One region of the Streptomyces sp. NPDC047880 genome, then DNA from elsewhere that is predicted to be linked to it. Evidence: riboswitches for the same ligand, from Rfam matches in the RefSeq annotation. Region 1 holds a riboswitch; each other region holds the start of a gene.

The links. Region 1 has a riboswitch for cyclic di-AMP ahead of AB0937_RS24435 (M23 family metallopeptidase). Riboswitches for the same ligand answer to the same signal wherever they lie in the genome.
Positions count from the first base shown of each region.
Region 2: linked by a shared signal. The riboswitch ahead of AB0937_RS18715 (peptidoglycan DD-metalloendopeptidase family protein) and the one ahead of AB0937_RS24435 (M23 family metallopeptidase) in region 1 are both predicted to bind cyclic di-AMP.
Region 3: linked by a shared signal. The riboswitch ahead of AB0937_RS30690 (M23 family metallopeptidase) and the one ahead of AB0937_RS24435 (M23 family metallopeptidase) in region 1 are both predicted to bind cyclic di-AMP.
Region 4: linked by a shared signal. The riboswitch ahead of AB0937_RS24035 (NlpC/P60 family protein) and the one ahead of AB0937_RS24435 (M23 family metallopeptidase) in region 1 are both predicted to bind cyclic di-AMP.

Region 1 is NZ_JBEZOK010000017.1:72,680-76,883, reverse strand. It holds gene AB0937_RS24440 (pitrilysin family protein) at 1-1,253, shown strand, start outside; cyclic di-AMP (ydaO/yuaA leader) riboswitch at 1,446-1,610, shown strand; gene AB0937_RS24435 (M23 family metallopeptidase) at 1,623-2,411, shown strand; gene AB0937_RS24430 (GntR family transcriptional regulator) at 2,645-3,340, shown strand; gene AB0937_RS24425 (HPr family phosphocarrier protein) at 3,537-3,818, opposite strand; gene AB0937_RS24420 (GNAT family N-acetyltransferase) at 3,997-4,204, shown strand, end outside.
Region 2 is NZ_JBEZOK010000011.1:108,015-112,218, forward strand. It holds gene AB0937_RS18710 (alpha-galactosidase) at 1-1,441, shown strand, start outside; cyclic di-AMP (ydaO/yuaA leader) riboswitch at 1,756-1,910, shown strand; gene AB0937_RS18715 (peptidoglycan DD-metalloendopeptidase family protein) at 1,915-2,829, shown strand; partial or broken gene AB0937_RS18720 (DUF6250 domain-containing protein) at 2,982-3,223, shown strand; gene AB0937_RS18725 (SGNH/GDSL hydrolase family protein) at 3,369-4,154, shown strand.
Region 3 is NZ_JBEZOK010000026.1:21,409-25,612, forward strand. It holds gene AB0937_RS30685 (aldo/keto reductase) at 1-888, opposite strand, end outside; gene AB0937_RS30690 (M23 family metallopeptidase) at 1,043-2,077, opposite strand; cyclic di-AMP (ydaO/yuaA leader) riboswitch at 2,089-2,244, opposite strand; tRNA gene AB0937_RS30695 (tRNA-Met) at 2,531-2,604, opposite strand; gene AB0937_RS30700 (dihydrofolate reductase family protein) at 2,670-3,800, opposite strand; gene AB0937_RS30705 (MarR family transcriptional regulator) at 3,878-4,204, shown strand, end outside.
Region 4 is NZ_JBEZOK010000016.1:188,766-192,969, forward strand. It holds gene pcrA (DNA helicase PcrA) at 1-1,277, opposite strand, end outside; cyclic di-AMP (ydaO/yuaA leader) riboswitch at 1,592-1,763, shown strand; gene AB0937_RS24035 (NlpC/P60 family protein) at 1,772-2,959, shown strand; gene AB0937_RS24040 (hypothetical protein) at 3,084-4,013, shown strand; gene AB0937_RS24045 (hypothetical protein) at 3,991-4,204, opposite strand, start outside.

The DNA of each region.
Region 1 (4,204 bases):
AGGTCGTCGCCGTGGAGGTGCTGCTCGACGCCCCCCTGGACGCCGAGCCCGCCGGCCTCGACGGTGTGGCCACGATCATGGCCCGGGCGTTCTCCGAGGGCACCGACAAGCACTCCGCCGAGGACTTCGCGGCCGAGCTGGAGCGTGCCGGCGCCACCCTCGACGCGCACGCCGACCATCCCGGCGTCCGGCTCAGCCTGGAGGTGCCGGCCTCCCGGCTCGCCAAGGGGCTGGGGCTGATCGCCGACGCACTGCGGGCGCCCGCCTTCGCCGACAGCGAGGTCGAGCGGCTGGTGAACAACCGCCTCGACGAGATCCCGCACGAGCTGGCCAACCCCTCCCGGCGTGCCGCGAAGGAGCTCTCCAAGGAGCTGTTCCCGGCGGACTCCCGCATGTCGCGGCCGCGGCAGGGCACCGAGGAGACCGTCGCCGCGATCGACTCCGCGGCCGTACGGGCTTTCTACGAGAAGCACGTCCGTCCCGCCACCGCCACCGCGGTGGTCGTCGGCGACCTCACCGGCATCGACCTCGACGCCCTGCTCGCGGACACGCTGGGCGCCTGGACGGGCTCCCCGGCCGAGCCGCGGCCCGTGCTGCCGGTGACCGCCGACGACACCGGCCGGGTCGTCATCGTGGACCGCCCAGGCGCCGTCCAGACGCAGCTGCTGATCGGCCGGATCGGTCCGGACCGGCACGACCGCGTGTGGCCCGCGCAGGTGCTCGGCACGTACTGCCTGGGCGGCACCCTCACGTCGCGCCTGGACCGCGTCCTGCGCGAGGAGAAGGGCTACACCTATGGCGTCCGGGCGTTCGGCCAGGTCCTCAGGTCCGCCCCGGACGGCACCGGTGCCGCGATGCTCGCCATCAGCGGTTCCGTCGACACGCCCAACACCGGCCCCGCCCTGGAGGACCTCTGGACGGTGCTGCGCACCCTGGCAGCGGAGGGCCTGACCGACGCCGAGCGGGACGTCGCCGTGCAGAACCTGGTCGGCGTGGCGCCGCTGAAGTACGAGACGGCGGCGGCCGTCGCGAGCACGCTGGCCGACCAGGTCGAGCAGCACCTGCCGGACGACTACCAGGCCACGCTGTACCGGCAGCTCGCCGCTACCGGCACCGTGGAGGCCACCGCGGCGGCCGTCAGCGCCTTCCCGGTGGACCGTCTGGTGACCGTCCTCGTCGGTGACGCGGCGCAGATCAAGGCGCCCGTGGAGGCCCTCGGCATCGGCGAAGTCACCGTCGTCACCGCTGAGTAGCCGCACGCGCGTGCAGGGGCCCTGGTTGTCTTCCACGGCACCAGGGCCCCTTTATGCCCGAATTGGTATGGGAGTTGCCTGTCTGCCCTGTGGGATGCGCTACAAAAGCCGGGATCCGTTTGGGAATTGAAAGCGGCGCCGCTTAGCGTCATCCGGGCTGTTCGTCAGGCAGTGCGCCGCGCCCGCGGCACCGGACAGTCATCGCCGAGTCCCCGTACGGCGCGAGCCAGGGGAGCCGGGGACCCACCGCAGTCCCTGGGGTGAATCGGACGCCCGCGCGTACCGCGAGGGAGTCCGTAGGAGACCTTCCTGCTCCGAACCCGTCAGCTAACCCGGTAGGCGAGAGGGAAGGAAAGGATCAGCCACCACATGGCGTTCACTCGCGCCACCGGGAAGCACCGTCGTCCCAGCAGGATCCAGCGCGGCACCGCCCGCGCGGCGGGCGTCGCGGCCCTCGCCACCACCGGCGTGATCGGCACCGTGGCGGCCCCCGCGGCCTTCGCCGCCGAGCCCAGCGCGGAGCAGACGGGTCTCACCCCGGTCGTCACCATGGGCGACACCGTGGCCCAGCAGATCGACGCCCAGGCCGTCGCGCAGCAGCAGGCCGCCGACGAGGCCGCCGCCAAGCAGAAGGCCGAGGAGGCCGCCCGCAAGCGGGCCGCCGAGGTGGCCGAGAAGGCCAAGGAGGCGGCCGAGAAGGCCCGTGCGGCCAAGGAGCGCGCCGCCCGCGAGGCCGAGCGCAAGCGTCTCAACGCCTTCGTGTCCCCGATCTCCGGCTCGTACGTCTCCACCGCCTACAAGGCCAGCAGCGGTCTGTGGTCCTCCGGCAGCCACACCGGCGTGGACTTCCACGCCGCCAGCGGCACCTCCGTCCACGCGGTCGGCATGGGCGAGGTCGTCGAGGCCGGCTGGGGCGGCTCCTACGGCAACAACATCGTGATCAAGATGAACGACGGCACCTACACCCAGTACGGCCACCTGTCGTCCATCAGCGTCTCGGTCGGCCAGAAGGTCACCCCCGGCCAGCAGATCGGCCTGTCCGGTGCGACCGGCAACGTCACCGGCCCGCACCTGCACTTCGAGGCCCGAACGAGCCCCGAGTACGGCTCCGACATCGACCCGGTCGCCTACCTCCGTTCGCACGGCGTCAGCCTCTGACCGGAACCTCATCGCCGTTCCCGAAAGCCCCGGCTCCCCGAGCCGGGGCTTTCGGCGTTTGCGGCCTCCGGACGGCTCCCGGGGCGGTCCTCAGGGATGGCTCCTCGGACGTCCGCTGTCCAAAAAATATCCATGGATTCCCGCTTGCCGTCGGAAATTCCCGCTCATTGCAATAGAGTCACGGAACACGCGCCGCTCGCCGGCGTTTCACGGGGATTAAGCGGAGGTCGGTCATGCGTATTCCCGCGCACTCGGTGTGCACTGCCATCCGGGACGACATCGTCGCGGGGGTCCACGCGCGCGGCAGCCGGCTCACCGAGGAACTCCTCGCACGCCGCTACGGCGTCTCGCGTGTGCCCGTCCGGGAGGCGCTGCGCACACTGGAGGCCGAGGGCTTCGTGGTGACCCGCAGGCACGCGGGTGCATGCGTGGCCGAACCCACCGAGCAGGAGGCTGCCGACCTGCTGGAGATGCGGATGCTCCTGGAGCCGCTCGGCGCGGCCCGGGCCGCCCAGCGCCGTACCGAGGCGCATCTGAAGGTCCTGCGCGGCCTGGTCCGGCTGGGTCAGGACCGGGCCCGCCGCGGCACCGGCGACGACCTGCGCTCCCTGGGCGTGTGGTTCCACGAGACGCTCGCCCAGGCCTCCGGCAGCCCCGCCCTGACGTCGATGCTGACCCAGCTCCGCCACAAGATCGCGTGGATGTACACCGTGGAGGCGCCGCTCAGCCCGGTGGAGTCCTGGACGGAGCACGGCGCGATCGTGGATGCGGTGGCGCGCGGGGACGGCGAGCGCGCGCGGGCGGTCACGGCGCTGCACGCCGAGCGCGCGGCCGGGGCGCACCGCCTGCGTATCGGCTCCGCCGGGGAGCGCGCCGACCGTGTGAGGAACTCGCAACATGCCGTCAACACGGCGAGCCTGCGGCATTAACACGGAAGCCGTATACAAAGAGAGGGTAATTCTCGGGGTTCCTCGGGTGCGCTCGGTTATTCCCGGGCTTCTCGAGGGTTTATTTCGGCTGCCCGGACACGGAATTACTTCTGCCTGTCGACCGGTAATGGCGAAGGGCTCGCCCGGTGAATTCGGACGAGCCCTTCAGTGTGCGCCGGACAGGGCGCCGGGGAAATCACACGGTCTCGGGCAGTTCCTCGAGACCCTCGGAGACCAGCTTCGCCAGCCGGTCGAGGGCGGCGTCCGCGCCCTCGGCGTCGGAGGCGAGGACGATCTCCTCGCCTCCCTGGGCGCCGAGGCCCAGGACGGCCAGCATCGAGGCCGCGTTGACGGGGTTGCCGTCAGCCTTGGCGATCGTCACCGGGACGCCTGCGGCCGTGGCGGCTCGGACGAAGATGGAAGCGGGGCGGGCGTGGAGGCCCTCGGCCCAGCCGACGTTGACGCGGCGCTCAGCCATGTGTTGCTGCCCTTCGGTGTTCAGGGTTGTCTAGACCAGTTTCCCATAACGTGAAGCCACCCGGAGCGGTTCTCTCGGTCCACTCCGCAGGTGCCGTCGGATCGCGGCCTCGACCCGACTGACGCCCTCCACAGACTGCCTCGCGCCGTTGTCAGGCGCTAGCCGTACTCTGGGGCCCATGCAGACCTCGCCGGACCGGCACGAGTATCCCGCCCACTGGGAAGCCGACGTGGTGCTGCGCGACGGAGGCACCGCGCGCATCCGGCCCATCACCGTTGATGACGCCGATCGCCTGGTCAGCTTCTATGAGCAGGTCTCCGACGAGTCGAAGTACTACCGCTTCTTCGCGCCGTACCCGCGCCTGTCCGCCAAGGACGTCCACCGCT
Region 2 (4,204 bases), on a different contig from region 1:
CGGCGAGGTCTACAGCTGCGCCCTGGGCTGGTCCGGGTCCTGGCGCATCGCCGTGGCCCAGCTCCCGGACGCGCGCGTGCAGATCACCGGCGGTGCCGGCCACGACGACTCCGGCCTGCTGATGCTCGGCACGGGCGAGTCGTACACGACCCCCGTCTTCGCCGGGCTCTACAGCGACGGCGGCTTCGGCGGGGCGAGCCGCGCCTGGCACGCCTACCAGCGGGCCCATGTGATCCCGGACGCCGGGCGGGACCGGCCGGTGCTGTTCAACTCCTGGGAGGCCACCGAGTTCGACATCTCCGAGGAGCAGCAGCGGGCGCTCGCCGAGCGGGCCGCGGCCATGGGTGTCGAGCTGTTCGTGGTCGACGACGGCTGGTTCGGGGCACGCACCAGCGACCGGGCCGGCCTCGGCGACTGGACCCCGAACCCCGGCCGTTTCCCGGGCGGACTGAAGCCGCTCGCCGACCACGTGCACAGCCTCGGCATGCAGTTCGGGATCTGGGTGGAGCCCGAGATGGTCAACCCGGACAGCGACCTGTACCGGGCGTATCCCGACTGGGTTCAGTACCAAACAGGACGAAAGCGGACGGAATTCCGTAATCAGCTCGTACTGAACCTCGCGCGTGAGGACGTCCGGGAGTACCTGTGGGAGCAGCTCGACGGGCTCCTTTCCAGTGCGCCGATCGACTACGTCAAGTGGGATTTCAACCGCTGCTTCACCGACGCCGGATGGCCGGACGACGCCTACCCGCAGCGGCTGTGGGTCGACCACGTCCACGGCCTGTACGCCTTGCTGGACCGGCTGCGGGCCGCCCATCCGGGGGTGGCCTTCGAGTCCTGCTCGGGTGGCGGCGGCCGGATCGACCTCGGTGTGCTGAGCCGCACGGACCAGGTGTGGACCTCCGACAACACCGACCCCCTCGACCGGCTCGCCATCCAGCACGGCTTCAGCCAGATCCATCCGGCCCGGGTCATGGCCGCCTGGGTCACGGACAGCCCGAACGCCATGCTCAACCACCGGGCCAGTTCGCTGCGGTTCCGGTTCGTCAGCGCCATGGCCGGGGTGCTCGGAGTCGGCGGCGACCTCACGCAGTGGACGCCCGGGGAACTCGCCGAGGCGGGCGAGTGGGTGGGGTTGTACAAGGAGATCCGACCCCTGGTGCAGCGCGGCGACCTGTACCGGCTGCGGCCCCCGCAGGGCGGGCTGAGCGCCGTGCAGTACGTCCTCGGCGACGAGACCGTCGTCCTCGCCTGGCTCCAGGCGCAGCGCTACGGCGAGTCCGTTCCGGCGCTCCGGCTGCGCGGACTCGACCCGGAGGCATCGTACGAATGCCTCGAAACGGGCGAAGTTCACCGTGGGGGGCTCCTGCTGCACCACGGGTTGCGGGTCGGTCTGCGCGGAGACCTGGATGCCACGGTCGTCCGGCTTAAGCGGAAGTAGTCGTTCTGTCCGAATGGGGAATTTCGGCCGCTAAGGCATGACGTGCCCCGATCGTAAAGGAGATGGGGTCGGGGTGCGTGACCATCGTCATATTCGTGACGATCCGCTGTCGCCATGTTCACGTAATCCCCGTATTGTTCAGGGGTATTGAGCAAAGCGGGAGATCGGTAATCCACGCTCGGTGACAGCGCACGTGCCCACGTGTCGGGAAAAATGTCGTCAGCGGCAACCGCAAGCTTGTCCCATTGCGTCTCGGTCGCTTACGTTCCACACCAATCCGGACGGACGCCTAATCCTGCCGCCGCCCGGAGCCCGCACACACTGACCCGAAGCACGGCAGGAGCGGGGGACCCACAGGTAAGACGCCTGTTCCGGTTCCCGGAACGGCTTGGGGTTCAGCCGCGCCCCCGCGGCCGGGCATCTCCAGCCCGCACCCGACAGCTCACCTCGCAGGCGACGGAGAGGAATTCGCCATGCCCGCGAAGGGTAAGCACCGCCGTCCCAAGACCCAGCGTTTCACCCGCTCCATCGCCGTCGCCGGAACCGGTGGGGCCGCTCTCGCCCTGCCGCTCATGGGGGCCGCCGGCGCCCATGCCGCTACGCCGCAGTCGGCTCCGGAAAAGGCCGTGCAGTCCGCTCCGGCCACCGGGAAAAAGGCCGCCGAAAAGAACCATGGCGCCCACACGTACACCGTGAAGGCCGGAGATTACCTCGCCAGGATCGCCGACCAGCAGAATGTCAGCGGCGGTTGGAAGAAGCTCTACGCGGACAACCGTGAGGCCGTGGGCTCCGACCCCTCGCTGATCCACCCGGGCCTGAAGCTCTCGATCGGCAAGAAGGCGGCGACCGCCCCGAAGGCCTCGGCCCCCTCCGCGCCGAAGGCCTCGGCCCCGAAGCCCTCCGCCGCCGAGTCGGCCCCGAAGGCCCAGAGCGCCGCGAAGCCGGCCGCCGCCAAGCCCGCCGCCGAGAGCAACTCCAGTGGCTACACCCTGCCGGTGGCCGGTGTCACTGTCGGCACCCCGTACCACATGTCCGGCAGCATGTGGTCCAGCGGCTACCACACCGGTGTCGACTTCGTCGTTCCGACCGGCACGTCCCTCAAGGCCGTCGGCGCCGGCACGGTCGTCTCCGCCGGCTGGGGCGGCGCCTACGGCAACCAGGTCGTCATCAAGCTGAACGACGGCCACTACGCCCAGTACGCCCATCTGTCCCAGCTCTCCGTGTCGGCCGGTCAGACCGTGACCGCCGGACAGCAGGTCGGCCTCTCCGGAGCGACCGGCAACGTCACCGGACCGCACCTGCACTTCGAGATCCGCACCACGCCGGACTACGGTTCGGACGTGGACCCGGTCGCCTTCCTGCGCTCGCACGGCGTCTCCGTCGGCTGACCCACCGCACGACCACCTGCCTGACACGCCTCCGAAGGCCGGACCCCGATCCCCGGGTCCGGCCTTCGGTGTGTGCGCGTGGGGGCGCCCGCCCCAGGGGATCGACAGGCGACGGCAGTTGGGGCGGAGTACGTGCTCGCCTGGACCGCGACCCCGTCGCCGAGGGCGGGGCCGACGACCGGGTCTCGGACCTCGGCAACTTCTGGAACGCGACGACGTCCGCTCCCCGGACGACCTTTTCGCGACCCCGCGCGGCGGGTCCCTCGACGAGTACGACCACCTCACGACGTACTACGCGGGCTGCACGAGTGGCCACTTCGCCTTCCGGGCCGTCTGGAGCCATTTCCGGATCAGCGGGTTCCGGGTCTGGCGGCTCACCCCGAAACATCCCTGACAAGCGGGGTATTCCGGAGTTGGCGAACACTTTAGGAGTGGCTTATCTCACCGCCCGTCAACCCTTTCCTACGGTCGCGTAAGTCACATTCGAAGGTGAATCATGAGCTGCTGTGGCAGACGATTCGAAGAGTGACAGCAGAGCAGTGATCGGGTCGTACGTGGCGGTGGGGGACAGCTTCACCGAGGGCGTCGGCGATCCCGGCCCCGACGGGGCGTTCGTCGGCTGGGCCGACCGGTTCGCCGTCCTGCTCGCCGACCGCAGGCCCGAGGGCGACTTCCGGTACACCAATCTCGCCGTACGCGGAAAGCTCCTCGACCAGATCGTGGCGGACCAGGTGCCGCGGGCCGTCGACATGGCCCCGGACCTCGTCTCGTTCTGCGCCGGGGGCAACGACATCATCCGGCCCGGCACCGACCCGGACGAGGTGGCCGAGCGCTTCGAACGGGCGCTGGCCCAGCTCACCGCCGTGTCCGGCACGGTCATGGTGACGACCGGTTTCGACACCCGTGGCGTGCCCGTGCTCAAGCACCTGCGCGGCAAGATCGCCACGTACAACGGACATGTGAGGGCCATCGCCGACCGGTACGGCTGCCCGGTGCTCGACCTGTGGTCCCTGCGCAGCGTGCAGGACCGCCGGGCCTGGGACGCCGACCGGCTGCACCTGTCGCCCGAGGGGCACACGCGCGTGGCGCTCCGCGCGGGCCAGGTGCTCGGCCTCGACGTGCCGGCCGACCCCGAGCAGGCGTGGCCCCCGCTGCCCCCGCGCGGCGCGCTCGACGTGCGGCGGGACAACGTCGCCTGGGCGCGCGAGTTCCTGGTGCCGTGGATCGGGCGCCGGCTGCGTGGGGAGTCGTCCGGCGACCACGTGACGGCCAAGGGCGCGCTGTCGCCGGACGACATCAGGATGCGGATCGCGTCGGTGGCGTGACGGTGGCCGGATGTGCGGGGCGTGCGGCGTCTGCTCGCCGAACGCCGGTG
Region 3 (4,204 bases), on a different contig from region 1:
GACGCCGACCAGTGCGGGCAGCTGCTCCACCGTCCGTGCGGAAGCGATCGGCGCCGCCACGGTCGGCCGGGCGGCGAGCCAGGCGAGGGCCACGGTGGCGACGGGCACGTCGTGCGCCGCGGCGATCTCGTCGAGGGCGGCGAGCACCCGCCGCCCCCGCTCGGTCTCCAGATGCCTGGCGGCACCGCCCGCCCGCGCGCTCTCCACCGGCGTACCGGGCCGGTACTTGCCCGTGAGGAAACCGGACGCGAGCGCGTAGTACGGAACGGCCGCGAGGCCGGCCCGCTCGGCGAGGTCCTGGAGCTCACCCTCGTAGGTGTCGCGGGAGACCAGGTTGTAGTGCGGCTGGAGGGCGACGTAGCGGGCGAGCCCCTCGCGGTCGGAGAACTCCAGGGACGTCCGCAGCCGCTCGGCGGAGATGTTGGAGGCGGCGATGTGCCGCACCTTCCCCGCCTTCACAAGGGCGTCGAGCGCGCCGATGATCTCCTCGACGGGCACGTCGGGCTGGTCGAAGTGGGTGTAGTAGAGGTCGATGTAGTCGGTGCGCAGGCGCCGCAGGGAGGCGTCGGCGGCGGCCGTGATGTTGGCGGCGGACAGTCCCTGGAACTCGGGGTGCCGGCTGACCTTCGTGGCGACGACGACGTCGGAGCGGTTGCCGCGCGCCTCGAGCCACTTGCCGAGGATGGTCTCGGACTCCCCGCCCCGGTTGCCGTCGGCCCACGCCGAGTAGACGTCGGCGGTGTCCACGAAATTGCCGCCGACGGCGGTGTACGCGTCGAGGACGTCGAAGGACCGGGCCTCGTCCGCGGTCCAGCCGAAGACGTTGCCGCCGAGGGCGAGGGGGAAGACCTCGAGGTCGGAGGAGCCGAGCTTGAGAAGAGAAGTCATGCCCCGTGTCAACGACCGTACGGGAGGACCTCATTCCGCTACGGACGCGAAATTCCCGTGACCACCGCGACCGAAGACCGGCGGCCCTGACGTCGGGGGGTCGTCGTCAGGGCCGCCGGTCTTCGGTCGCGGTGCTTCAACGGATGTGTACCGCTTACGGGTTCAGTCCCTTGCCGCGCAGCCACGCCATCGGGTCGATGCCGCCGGCGGATCCGCCGGAGTGGACTTCGAGGTGCAGGTGCGCCCCGGTGACGTTGCCGGTGGCGCCCACGCGGCCGATCACGTCGCCGGTGCTGACCTTCTGGCCGACGCTGACGCCGATGGAGGACTGGTGCGCGTACCAGATCTCGGTGCCGTCATCGAGGGTGAGGACGGTCTTGTAGCCGTAGGAGCCGTTCCAGCCCGCCTCGGTGATGGTGCCGCTGTGCACGGCCTTGATCGGCGTGCCCGTGGGGGCGGCGAAGTCGAGGCCGGTGTGGTAGCCGGAGGACCAGTAGGCGCCCGCCTGGCCGAACGTCGAGGTGAGGGTGTACGAGGAGGTCGGCAGGGTGAACTGCTTGGCGAGGGCGGCGAGCCGCTCGGCCTCGGCCTTCTTCCTGGCCTCTTCCTCCGCTTTCTTCTTGGCCTCGGCGGCCTTGGCCTTGGCTTCCTCCTCCGCCTTGGCGACGGCTTCCGCCGCGGCCTTCTCGGCGGCGGCCGCGGCGTCCTGGGCGGCCTTGGTCTCGATCTGGTCCTGCTGGTGCTCGACCTGGGCCATGATCCGGGCGCGCAGCGCCTCGCCGGCACCGGAGGCGCCCTTGGCCTGCTCGGTGTCCGCCGTGACGGTGCCGAGGCTGCTGAGCGGGGTGGCGGAACCTTCGGGGGTGTCGTCGTCCGAGATGAGGGAACCCACCGAGGGCAGGTCCGGAACGGAGATGGACACCGGGGGCTTGCCGGTCTGGGCACTGGCCATGCCGCCGGCACCCACAGCGGCTATGACGCCGACGCCCAGGACGGTGGAGCTGCGGGCGAGACCTCCGCCGCGCTGCTTGGTGACGCGATGCCGGCCGCGGACGGGACGGATGGACTCCTCGGTGGGGTTCCACTCCTGGAACGGGCCCTCGTCGGTGCGCTGACCGCCGTAGCCGAAGGTGTCGGTGTCGCGCTTCGGCGCGTACGGGGCCGTGGGGGCAGGCCGGTTGGACGCCACGTGGGCGTACTCCTTTCCTTCCTTCTCGCCTACCGGGTTAGCTGACGGGTTCGGAGCAGGAAGGTCTCCTACGCGCGTATACCTGCCGTGCTTCCACGGTGGTTACGCCCGATTCACCCCAAGTGGTGGTTCCCCGGTTCCCTTTCGGGATTCGGCGCGTGCGCACGGAGCCGCCTTCTGTGACGGCTGGGACGACCGCGCTGCGTTATCGAACGTTAATGGAGGCGCGAGGGGTATTCCAGCGATTCCACTTGATCATTAACCTTTTTCGCGCGGACTTACCTGCCATGACCGACTTAAATCGGGCGAGTTGACCACCATACAAGTGGCCGACGAGGTTTGACGGTGTGTCAGTTGTTATGCGGAACGGGACGGTTCGCTCACCGACCGTAGCGAGTCACCGGGAAAGCACCGAGGGCCGGAATCCTTTGGATTCCGGCCCTCGGCCTTCAGTAGCGGGGACAGGATTTGAACCTGCGACCTCTGGGTTATGAGCCCAGCGAGCTACCGAGCTGCTCCACCCCGCGTCGTTGTGTCACCAGTGTACGCCATCCGCGGGACTGCTCGCGCACACCCTCCCTCCGGCCCGCGCTCAGCGCACCAGGTGGCGGTTCGGGGCCTTGGCCCGCTCCTCGTGTTCCGGGAGCAACAGCACCTCCACTCCCCGCGCCGCCAGGAGGCCGCTGCCGTCGGCGTCCGTCACGAAGGTGTCCGGCTCGCGCCAGGCCGTGACGACCCGCCGTACGCCCGCGTCGAGGATCAGCCGGGCGCAGGGAGCGGGCCGGGAGGCGCGGCGGGCGCACGGCTCGAGGCTGCTGTACACCGTCGCGCCGGGCAGCCGCGGGTCGGCCGGGTCGAGCTTGGCGAGGGCCGCCTCCTCGGCGTGCACCACGGGGTCGCCGCCCTCGCGGGAGTGGCCGCGGGCCAGTTCCGTGCCGTCGGCGGCGACCACGACCGCGCCCACGCTGAACGCCGTGCCCGACGGCGGGCAGCTCTCGGCCAGTTCGCAGGCGAGGGCCAGCCAGTGGTGATCGGCTGCGGCGGGCAGGGAACCGGTGCCCGGGGCGGTCGGTTCGTAGCGCATCAGGACGACGTCCTCGATCTGCCGCGACTCCAGCAGCCGGAGCCGGCCCCCCTGGTAGCCGCCGGGGCCGAAGAGGCGGGGCGCCCGGGGGTCGCCCACGAAGAGCGGGGCGAGGACCAGCTGGAGTTCGTCGGCGAGGCCCTGGGTGAGGAGCTGCGTGTGGATCAGACCGCCGCCCTCGACCATGAGCCGCCGTACACCCCGGACGTCGTGCAGGTGCGTGAGCAGCCGCCGCCAGTCGAGGCCGGCGCCGAGCGGGACGACGTCGGCGGCGAGGCCGAGCGCACGGGCGCGCTCGGCGCCCCGGTCGGTCGTGTAGAGGAGCTTCTCGCCGCCGGTGTGCCAGAAGCGGGCGTCCGGGTCGAGGTCGCCCGAACCGCTGACGGTGACCTTGAGCGGGTACGCGGGCTTGCCCGCGGCCGTGCGGGCGGCCCGGCGCTGCTCCGAGTTCACCAGCAGGCGCGGGTTGTCGGCGCGGATGGTGCCGGCGCCGATCAGGATCGCGTCGACGTCGGCCCGGACCTCGTCGACCCGGTCGAAGTCGGCCGGGCTGGACAGCAGCAGGCGGTCGGGCCCGGTGTCGTCCAGGTAGCCGTCGAGTGAGACGGCGGCGGACAGCAGGACGTACGGGTGAGGCATCGGTGCTCCGCGGCTGGTCGGGACTGCGGGACGGGACAGGGCTTGGTTCAAGTTTGAAACAAACCTACACTGGCGGCATGACGACTCGCTGGCTCACCCCCGAGGAGCAGCGCGCCTGGCGCGCCTACATCGCCGCCTCGCTGCTCCTGGAGGACGCGATCGACCGGCAGCTCCAGCAGGACGCCGGCATGCCACACCTGTACTACTCCATCCTGTCCGTCCTGTCGGAGTCCCCGGAGCGGCGGCTGCGCATGACCGATCTCGCCGAGCGGCTGAAGATCACGCGAAGCCGGCTGACGTACGCGGTCACACGGCTGGAGAAGGACGGCATGCTGCGGCGCGAGGCCTGCCGGTACGACAAGCGCGGCAGTATCGCGGCGCTGACCGACGAGGGGTTCGCCGTG
Region 4 (4,204 bases), on a different contig from region 1:
GCCTTGGCCTCGCCGGTGTCCGTGAGGCGGTCTATCTCGTCGGCGACGAACTGCGCCTCGTCGTGCTCGGTGTCGGCGACGTAGCCGGTGATCCGGGCGCCGGTGCCCGCGTTGGTCCACAGGTTCTTGGGGCGGCGGGACTCGTTGCGCTCGATGACGGCGTTGGCGGCGCTGAGGATCGTCTGTGTGGAGCGGTAGTTCTGCTCGAGCAGGATCGTCGTCGCGTCCGGGTAGTCCTCCTCGAACTGGAGGATGTTGCGGATCGTCGCGCCGCGGAAGGCGTAGATCGACTGGTCGGCGTCACCCACCACGCACAGCTCGGCGGGCGGGATCTCGGCCTCGGGCGGCACGTCGACCGGGTGCTCGGAGGTGCCGACCAGCTCGCGGACCAGGGCGTACTGCGCGTGGTTGGTGTCCTGGTACTCGTCGACCAGGACGTGCCGGAAGCGGCGGCGGTAGTGCTCGGCGACGTCCGGGAAGGCGCGCAGCAGGTTGACCGTCGTCATGATCAGGTCGTCGAAGTCGAGCGCGTTCGCCTCGCGCAGCCGCGACTGGTACATGGCGTAGGCCTGGGCGAGGGTCTTCTCGAAGCCGTCGGTGGCCTGGGCGGCGAAGTCCTCCTCGTCGATCAGCTCGTTCTTCAGGTTGCTGATCTTGGCGCTGAAGGACTTCGGCGGGAAACGCTTGGGGTCGAGGTCCAGGTCGCGGCAGACCAGGGCCATCAGGCGCTTGGAGTCGGCGGCGTCGTAGATCGAGAAGGAGGAGGTGAAGCCGAGCTTCTTGCTCTCCCGTCGCAGGATGCGCACGCACGCGCTGTGGAAGGTCATGACCCACATGGCGTTCGCGCGCGGGCCGACGAGCTGCTCGACACGCTCCTTCATCTCGCCGGCGGCCTTGTTGGTGAACGTGATCGCGAGGATCTGGCCCGGGTGCACGTCCCGCTCGGCGAGCAGGTGGGCGATGCGGTGCGTGAGCACACGGGTCTTGCCGGAGCCGGCGCCGGCCACGATGAGCAGGGGGGAGCCGGAGTGGACGACGGCGGCGCGCTGGTTGTCGTTCAGCCCTTCCAGCAGCGCGGCGGAGTCGATCACCGGGCGGGGGGCGCCGTCGCGGTAGTAGGCGTCCCGGTCCGGGGGCGTGTCGAACTTCCCGCCGAACAGATAGTCCGGGATCGGCTCCGGAACGTGATCGTCCTCGGGCGGCGGCGGGGGCTCGTCGGCCGGGCCCCGCTGGGCCTGGAGGTTCGCCAGGAAGTTGTCGTCAAAGAGGCTGCTCATCGCTCTCCGAGTCTAGGGCGCCCCACTGACAGCCCGCCGCCGCCCTGAGAACATCCCCGCGCGACCGACGGCCGGCCGAGCACCCGGCGGCGCGTTGTCGCCCTCCATGACCGCATGATCACGCCCTGCTACACCCACCCCATATGCGGATCTACAACCATCAATCCCCCTTGATCGCTCACTCTCGGCAACGCCCGGGGATAAGGTCACGAAAATGTATCGGGCATATCACCCATCAACCTTCACAGGGGCCACACGAGTTGGCTACCGTGCGACCAGGCCGCATGACCCCCACCGGCGAACGTCGCCGGGCCGCGCGGCCTCCGCCGAGTCCGGTGTGCCGCAGCGGCAGCCGGAGCCGGGGACCCAACCGTGAACCTGGGGTGAATCGGCCCGACTCCCTGTGCGGAGAGGCCGTAGGGCAAACCTTCCGAACCACCCGCCCGAACCCGACAGCTAACCCGGTAGGCGGAACATGGAAGGAGTCGCCTCCCTTGGCGTCGCACCGCAAGTCGCGTCCTACGGGTACGCGCGTGGCAGGCATACGGACCCCCGCCCTGGCAACGGCGGCCCTCACCTCCGTGGCCCTGCTCTCCCAGTCGGCCAACGCCGCCCCCGCGGCCGACGACAAGCCCAGCCTCGAGGAAATCGAGAAGAAGGTCGACGACCTGTACCGCCAGGCCGAGTCGGCGACCGACAAGTACAACGCGGCCAAGGAGAAGACCGCGAAGCAGCGCAAGCGCGTCGACACCCTCCTCGACGACGTCGCCCAGCGCACCCAGAAGCTCAACGAGGCGCGCGAGGAGCTGGGTTCCTTCGCCTCCGCCCAGTACCGCACCGGCGCCGCCGCCCCGGACACGGCGACGTTCCTGCTGGCGGACACCCCGCAGGACTACTTCGACCAGACCCAGCTGATGGACCGGATGACGGGCCGCCAGAAGGTCGCGGTCGACGATTACGTCACCCAGCAGTCCGAGACGATGAAGAAGCGCCAGGAGGCCACCGAGAGCCTCGAGACGCTCACCGAGTCGCAGGGCGACCTGAAGACGGCCAAGGCCACCGTCCAGCGCAAGCTCGCCGACGCGCGCGAGCTGATGTCGAAGCTGACCGCCGAGGAGAAGGCCCGGCTCGCGGCGATCGAGAAGGCAGAGCGGGAGGAGGCCGCCCGCAAGGCCGACGAGCTGGCCCGGCAGCAGGCCGCGCGGCAGCAGGCGCAGGAGGAGGCCGCCCGGCAGCAGGACGGCGGGACGGCCTCGTCGGGCTCCACTGGATCCACGGGCTCCGGCTCGCCCTCCTCGACGGCCCCGGCCGACTCCTCGTACGCCTCCAAGGCCGACAAGGCGCTGGCCTTCGCCCGCGCCCAGATCGGCAAGCCGTACGTGTGGGGCGCCGTCGGGCCCGGCTCGTACGACTGCTCGGGCCTGACCCAGGCCGCCTGGAAGGCCGCGGGCGTCACCCTGCCGCGCACGACCTACGACCAGGTGAACGCCGGAACCACGGTTCCGCTCTCCCAGGCCCAGCCCGGCGACCTGGTCTTCTTCTACGACGACGTCACCCACGTCGGGATCTACATCGGAAACGGCATGATGATCCACGCCCCGAAGCCCGGGACGTACGTCCGCGAGGAGTCGATCTACTACGACGGCGAGTCGGCGATCCACAGCGTGGTCCGCCCGGCCTGACCGGTCCCGTCACGTCTTCGAGGGGCACGGGCGCACGTTCCTGCGGGGCAAGGTCGCACGTTTTTGAGGGGCACGCGCGCGTGCCCCTCTCTCCTCGCGCGCGCCGCTCTCTAGCATCGGCGCTATGTCCGGTCCCTCCCTGTTCGCCACCTGGTGGTCGACATACGCGCTGGCGACCGGCATCGTGTCGGTCGGCCTGGACTCGGCGGGGTACGCGGTCCTCGCCCGCATCACCCTCGCCCTGGCCTGCGCGGGCTGGCTGGGGGCGGCCGCGGGCCTGGCCCAGCGGGCGCACGGCGAGTGGCGGACGGAGACGCCGGCCGAGCTCACCATGGTGGCGGCGACCGCCGTCCTCGGCACCGGCTTCTTGGCGACCGGACAGCAGACCCTGGCGGCGGCGCTGCTGGCGCTCGCCATGGTGCTCTGGGCGGTGCTGCTCACCACGGAGGCCCAGGGGCGCCGCGGAACGGTGTTCCTGCGCTGCGTGGCCACCGAGGGGCTCGCCGTGCTCGGCGCGACGCTCGCCGCAGCCGACGCGGCGGCCTGGCTCGCCCACGCGGCCCTCGTGCTGTTCTGGCTGGGACTCACGCTCTACGGCTTCGCCCTGTTCCGGTTCCAGCCCCGGCAGGTGGAGGAGGGGCGCGGGGACCAGTGGCTGGCGGCCGGCGCCCTCGCCCTCTCCGCACTCGCCGGGGCGCGTCTCCTCGCCGCCGACAGCCCGCGCCTGTACCTGTGGAACGAGGAGAACGCCGACGTCCTGCGCACGACGACGGTCACGCTGCTCGTGCTCGCACTGGTCGCCTGCGTCGCCCTGCTCCTCGCCGAGCTCTTCTGGCCCCGGCACCGCTACGACGTACGGCGCTGGGCGACCGTGTTCGCCGCGGTCGTGACGGCCGAGGCCGCCCTCGCGGTCGCCGCCGCTCTCGGCGTCCCCTGGCTCGATGTCGCCGGGGAGGTGCTGCTGTGGATCGCGGTGGCCGCCTGGCTCGGGTGCACCGTCTGGGCCCTCGCCTCCGCCCGGCGTTCCCGGATCAGGTCCAGAGCACGGCGATGAAGACGTTCGCCGTGGTCAGCAGACCCACCAGGCCGAAGAGGCCTTTGTCGACCTTCTCGTCGTCCCGCTTCACGTAGACCAGGCCGAGGATCACGATCAGCAGGGCCAGCTTCACGCCGATCTTGATGTTGTTCACGGTCTGGTCGTCGGCCTGGTTGAGGCCGACCAGGATCACACCCGTGACCAGCATC